Linked DNA regions of Reyranella humidisoli. The protein of the gene in region 2 interacts with the protein of the main gene of each other region in a pairwise test. Links are inferred from orthologs where the notes say so. Each region holds a gene or a part of one and is shown on either strand. Other genes may lie near its edges. The genes, in order: gltA and KQ910_RS11960.

What was found.
Region 1: the proteins of KQ910_RS11960 (region 2) and gltA interact in binary tests that used the Escherichia coli proteins (3 or more experiments, as listed by UniProt). The link is inferred for Reyranella humidisoli from one-to-one orthologs.

The regions. Positions count from the first base shown.
Region 1 is NZ_JAHOPB010000003.1:395,428-398,630, reverse strand. Bases 90-2,978 are described here. They hold gltA (citrate synthase), read right to left. Parts: upstream 2,239-2,978; coding sequence 940-2,238; downstream 90-939. Other genes in these bases: KQ910_RS25360 (DMT family transporter), read right to left, coding at 2,360-2,978; KQ910_RS27060 (hypothetical protein), read right to left, coding at 706-834; gloA (lactoylglutathione lyase), read left to right, coding at 139-552; fabZ (3-hydroxyacyl-ACP dehydratase FabZ), read left to right, coding at 90-112. Outside these bases: more of fabZ, read left to right, coding at 1-89; more of KQ910_RS25360, read right to left, coding at 2,979-3,203.
Region 2 is NZ_JAHOPB010000001.1:2,461,241-2,464,533, reverse strand. Bases 32-3,010 are described here. They hold KQ910_RS11960 (diacylglycerol/lipid kinase family protein), read right to left. Parts: upstream 1,995-3,010; coding sequence 1,068-1,994; downstream 32-1,067. Other genes in these bases: KQ910_RS11950 (glycosyltransferase family 4 protein), read left to right, coding at 2,937-3,010; KQ910_RS11955 (UDP-2,3-diacylglucosamine diphosphatase), read left to right, coding at 2,117-2,932; KQ910_RS11965 (lytic murein transglycosylase), read left to right, coding at 32-1,056. Outside these bases: more of KQ910_RS11965, read left to right, coding at 1-31; more of KQ910_RS11950, read left to right, coding at 3,011-3,293. UniProt on the Escherichia coli protein: In vitro phosphorylates phosphatidylglycerol but not diacylglycerol; the in vivo substrate is unknown.

The DNA.
Region 1 (3,203 bases), on a different replicon or contig from region 2:
CGTCCAGAAGATGCAGAGCCGCGCCAATGTCTGGAAATTCTCCGGCAAGGCGATGGTCGAGGGCAAGGTTGCCGCCGAAGCGACCTTCGCCGCGATGATCCGCGATCGCTAGACCGTAGACGAACAGGGAGGGGGAAGATGCCCGATACCCAGGCCGCCAACTATCGCATGCTGCACACGATGATCCGCGTTCGGGATCTCGACAAGTCGCTGGCCTTCTACACCGGGCCGATGGGCATGAAGCTGCTGCGCAAGCGCGACGTGCCGGACGGCAAGTACAGCCTGGCTTTCGTGGGCTACGGCGAGGAACCCGAGCATTGCGTCGTCGAGCTCACCCACAACTGGGATCAGGAAAAGCCCTACGAGCTGGGCACCGGCTTCGGCCATCTCGCGGTCGGCGTACCCGACGCGTACAAGCTCTGCGAGGAAGTCACCAAGGCCGGCGGCAAGGTCACGCGCCCGGCGGGCCCGGTGAAGTTCGGTACGACCGTGATCGCCTTCGTGGAAGACCCCGACGGCTACAAGATCGAGCTGATCGAGCGTAAAGGCTGAGCTTCGCTCAGCCTTGGGAAGCGGCAGGATATTGCCCTCGGGGCAATGTCCGGGAGCGTCGAAGGAAGAAAAAGCCACTCGAAGCTCAAGCTGCTTTCATCCAATGAAAAAAGGCCCGCATCGCGGGCCTTAATTCGTTGAGGCGATCGGGGCCTAGAAAAACCGCCAGTTGGAGACGATCATTGTCAGCACCGCGCCGGTGACTCCGGCGATGGCGACGAACAGCCACGTCCGGGCGCCGTTGGCGCGGAAATTGTCATTGGCCGGCGGACCGAGCCGCACGACGCGCTGCCTGGTCCTCGGTGTCTGGACGGCCGCCCAGGATGTTTCCCCCCGGTGCGGCCCAAACGATGATTTCACCATGTCGCTTCCCTCCCGGAGAGCGAACTAGCCCCGCATGTGAAGCGGCTTGTAGGGGCGTTCGGTCTGTCCGTTATAGAGCTGCCGGGGACGGCCGATCTTCTGGTCCGGGTCCTCGATCATCTCGTTCCACTGCGAAATCCAGCCGACCGTGCGCGCCACCGCGAAGAGAACGGTGAACATGGAGGTCGGGATGCCGATCGCGCGGAAAATGATGCCCGAGTAGAAGTCGACGTTCGGATAGAGCTTCTTCGAGACGAAGTAGTCGTCCTTGAGCGCAATCTGCTCCATTTCCATGGCCAGCTCGAGCAGCGGGTCGTGGGTGATGCCGAGCGAGGTCAGTACTTCGTGGCAGGTCTGGCGCATGACCTTGGCGCGCGGATCGTAGTTCTTGTAGACGCGATGGCCGAAGCCCATCAGGCGGGTGTGGTCGGCCTTGTCCTTCACGCGCGACAGGAAGCCCGGAATGTTCTGCTTGCCGCCGATCTCGTGCAGCATGTTGATGACGGCCTCGTTGGCGCCACCATGGCTCGGGCCCCACAGCGAGGCGATGCCCGCCGCGATGCAGGCGAACGGGTTGGCGCCGGACGAGCCAGCGAGGCGGACGGTCGAAGTCGAGGCGTTCTGCTCGTGATCGGCGTGGAGCATGAGGATGCGGTCCATCGCCTTCTCGACGATCGGGTTCACCTCGTACTCCTCGGCTGGAACCGAGAACATCATGCGCAGGAAGTTGGCGGCGTAGGACAGATCGTTGCGCGGATAGACGAACGGCTGGCCGACCGAATACTTGTAGGCCATCGCCGCGATGGTCGGCATCTTGGCGACCAGGCGGTACGACGCGACCATGCGCTGGTGCGGGTCATGGATGTCGAGCGAGTCGTGATAGAAGGCTGAGAGGGCGCCGACGACGCCGCAGCAGATCGCCATCGGATGGGCGTCGCGACGGAAGCCGCGATAGAACTGGCTGAGCTGCTCGTGAACCATCGTGTGGTTCGTGATGTCCTTTACGAACTTGTCCTTCTGCGCCTTATTCGGCAGGTCGCCCTTCATCAGCAGGTAGGCGACTTCCATGAAGTCGCTCTGCTCGGCAAGCTCCGAGATGTTGTAGCCGCGATGGAGGAGGAGGCCTTCGTCGCCGTCGATATAGGTGATCTTCGAGCCGCACGAACCGGTCGAGGTGAAGCCGGGGTCGTAGGTGAACATCCCCGAATCGCCGTAGAACTTGCGGACATCGACCAGGCGCGGCCCCATGGTGCCGTGGATGATCGGCATCTCATAGGTCTTGCCGGTTTCGTTGTCGGTAAGCGTCGCGGTCGATTTGGCCATGGGGTGAACTCTTTCGCAGGCTCGATTCGGGCAAGGCGCGTGCACCCCGCGGGGTGCCGTTCGCCGGTTCGCCGGCACCCTAACAAGCCCCCAAAGAAGGCGCAATTGTGCAGCCGCGCCGCTATTTCGCGAGGCGTAGAAAACGCGGCAGGCGGCCATCGAGAAGAACCAGGGCGAGCCCGATCAGCAGCATGCCGGCAAACTGCTGCGGCTGCAGCCGCTCGCCGAGGACCAATGCGCCGAGTCCGATCGCCGTCACTGGTATCAGGAACGTCACCAGGAGCAAGTTGGTCGGTCCGGCCACTGCAAGAATGCGGAAATACAGGACATATGCGAGCGCGGTCGACAGCAGAGCGAGGCCCAAGAGCGCCGACCAGGTTGAGAACGAAGGCAGGGCCGTCAATTCCCAGGGCCGGTCGACCGTCAGCATGATCGGCAGAATCAACATGGCGCTTGCCGTGACCTGGCCGGCCGCCGCGTCGAGCGGCGCCACCCCCAATCGGCTGAAGCGCCGTCCGAAGACGCCGGCGAAGGCATAGGAGAGAGCAGCGCCAAGGCAGGCGAGCTGACCGGCGATGTCTGGCGCTGCGATGATCGCCCGAGGCCCCATCAATACCGCGACGCCGCCGAGACCGAGCAGCAAGGCTCCGAACTTGAGTCCGCCGATCCGTTCTTCGCGTGCGATGAAGTGTCCGACCAGCAGGCTGAAGAGGGGCGTCGTCGCGTTCAGGATCGAGGCGAGACCGGAGGCGATCTGCGTCTGGCCCCAGAAGATCAGGCCGAAGGGCAGGAGATTGTTGAGCGTGCCCATCGCGGCGAAGGAGCGCCACGGCGTGCCACGCCGGAAGAGTGGCCGGCCGGCCATGACGAGCACGACGTTCAGTGCAAGGGCCGCCAAGGCGACACGGCAGAATACCACCGTCAGCGGCTGCAGTTCGGCCAGCGCCACCTTGGCGAAGAAGAAC
Region 2 (3,293 bases):
GTCGACCGTGCCTTCCAGGGCCTGACGCCCGACCAGAAGGTGGTCGACCTCGACAATCGCCAGCCCGAATTCTCGCTGACCTATGCGAAGTATGTCGGCGGTACCGTGTCGCTGGACCGCATCCAGAAGGGCCAGCAGAAGATGGCGCAGCATCGCGCCCTGCTCGACCAGCTCCAGGCCGAATACGGCATCCCGCCGCAGTACCTGATGGCCTTCTGGGGCATCGAGACCAACTACGGCACCTACATGGGCGACTTCCGCGTCGTGCGCTCGGTGGCGACGCTCGCCTGCATGACCAAGCGCACCGCCTTCTTCAGCAACGAAACCGTGCAGGCGCTGCGCATCCTCAACACCAACCACATGACCAGCGAGCAGATGCGCGGTTCGTGGGCCGGTGCGATGGGCAACATGCAGTTCATGCCCTCCACCTTCACCAAGTGGGCGGTCGATCGCGACGGCAACGGCAAGATCGACATCTGGAACAGCCTGCCCGACGCCTTCGCCTCGGCCGCGAACTTTTTGCGCGGCATCGGGTTCAAGCCCAGCCTGCCGTCGAGCGAAGAGGTGATGCTGCCGCCGGGCTTCCCGCTCGACCAGGCCGATACCACGGTCGAGAAGCCCGTCAAGGCATGGGCATCGATGGGTGTGAAGAAGATGAATGGCGGCGCGCTGCCGGCCGTCGACGCCGAGGCGTCGATCCTGCTGCCCGCCGGCTTCCGCGGACCGGCCTTCATCATCTATCCGAACTTCAAGGCGGTGATGAACTGGAACCGCTCGACGCTCTACGCGCTCTCGGTCGGCATCCTCGCCCGCCAGATCGCGGGCGGCCCGCCGGTGCAGCAGTCCGCGCCGGCCGACGACGCGCCGATCTCGCGCGACACGGTCATCGACATGCAGAACCGCCTGGCGAGGCTCGGCCTCTACAAGGACGAGACCGACGGGCTGCTCGGCCCCAAGACCCGCTCGGCGCTGCGCCTGTTCCAGCAGCAGCAGGCGCTGCCCGCCGACGGCCACCCGACGCAGGAATCGATCCGCCGCCTCCAGGCAGTGCGATAGAAGCCTTCCCGTCAGGCAGGCCGCAGCAGCCGCACGGCGTCGGCCGAAACGCGGATCGTCACTGGCAGGGACAGGGCATCGTCGCCATCGATCTGAACCGGCTGGCGACGGCTTTCGCCGGCATCGTTCAGGACCGAGATCCTGACCTCATGGCCCGAAACCACGCGATAGCCTGACGTGCGGGGGAGCACACCGCGCACGAGCGCCGCGCCAAAGCGCAGCGCCTGCATCCAGCCCCAGCGCTCGAACAGGCAGACATGCAACAGCGGCTCGCCGAGCGATGCCGCGGGAGCCACCACATAGGGACCGGCATAGTGGCGCGCGTGCGTCACGATCACCGACGCAGCCTCGTAACGCTCGCCGTCGATCGCTACGGCATAGCGGACCGGCCGGTAGCGCCGCGCCTCGACCAGCGAACGCCAGACATAGGCACCCTTGCCCCAGCGGCGCTTCAGCGGAGCGGTGACGCCGGCCACGACCTTGGCGTCGAAGCCCGCGCCCGCCATCAGCGAAAAGCAGCGCGGCGCACCTGCGTCGCTCGCCTGGCCCGGATGCATCAGTACCTCCCGGCCGGCCATCATCGCCTCGGCCAGTGAAGCGGCGCCGGAACCAAGGCCCAGCTCATGCGCCAGCACGTTGGCGGTGCCGAGCGGCACGAGCGCGAGCGGCGGCGCGGTGGCGGCACGTGCGGCGAGACCGTTCACCACTTCGTTGATCGTGCCGTCGCCGCCGGCCACGGCCACGACGCCGTAGCGCGTGGCATCGCAGGTCTCGGCCAGATGCCGTGCATCCCCCGCCGCCCGCGTCTCCACGACATCGACGGTCCAGCCCGCGTCACGCACGCAACGCACCACTGCGTCGACCAGGCCGCGCCGTCGCCGGCCCGCGGTCGGGTTGAGAATGAGAAGGACCGAATGCATCACAGGGGCGAATGTCATCGAAACGTCACAACCGAGACACCTCCACGCAACGGCTCCCTTACACAATCCAAAGCGTACCGTGCAATCGCGCACGACAGATTTTGTGTCGGTCGAGTTCTTTTCCACATGACCGTGCTTCCATGAGCCCCCTCGAGCGAAATGCGCAGCCCGCGCGCCACCGGGCGATCTTCCTGTCCGACATCCATCTCGGCACGCGCGGCTGCCAGGCCGACCTGCTGCTCGACTTCCTCAGGCACAATGAGAGCGAGCATCTCTATCTGGTGGGCGACATCGTCGACGGCTGGCGGCTCAAGCGCTGGTGGTACTGGCCGCAGAGCCATAACGACGTGGTGCAGAAGATCATGCGCAAGGCCCGCAAGGGCACCAACGTGGTCTATATCCCCGGCAACCACGACGAGGCCGCGCGGCAATACTGCCAGCTCACCTTCGGCGACGTGCGCGTGCAGGACGAGGCGATCCACGAGACGCCCGACGGCCGCAGGCTGCTGGTGATCCACGGCGACCAGTTCGACGGCATCGTGCGCTACGCCCGCTGGCTCGCGATCCTCGGCGATTGGGCCTATGCGGCCGCGCTGCGCCTCAACACCCTCTTCAACTGGGGCCGCCGCAAGCTCGGCCTGCCCTACTGGTCGCTCTCGGCCTTCCTGAAACACCGCGTGAAGAACGCCGTGCAGTTCATCGCCGACTACGAGAAGGCGGTTGCAAGCGAGGCCCGCCATCGCGGCGTCGATGGAGTCGTGTGCGGTCACATCCACCACGCCGAGATGCGCACCATCGACGGCATCCTCTACTGCAACGACGGCGACTGGGTCGAAAGCTGCACCGCGCTGGTCGAGGATTTCAACGGCCGCCTGCGCATCGTGCACTGGGCCGAGGAGGTGGCGCGCCGCTCCTCGCGCCTGCCGTTCGCGCCCGTCCAGCTCGCCGCGGAGTAGCCTCTTGCGCATTGCCATCGTGTCCGACGCCTGGCGGCCCCAGATCAACGGCGTCGTGCGCACGCTCGAGACGGTGGCCCGCATCCTCCGGGCGGAAGGCCACGAGGTCGAGGTCTTCGGGCCCGACCGCTTTCGCACCCTGCCCTGTCCGACCTATCCGGAGATCCGTCTCTCCCTGTTTCCCTCGGCGCGCCTCAGCCACATGCTGAAGCTGTTCGCGCCCGATGCCATCCATCTCGTGACGGAGGGTCCGCTCGGCTGGGCCGCGCGCGCCTTCTGCCGGCGTCGCGGAATTCCCTTCACCACCGCCTATCACACGCGCTTCCCCGAATATGTCCGCGCCCGCATCCTCGCGCCGCTT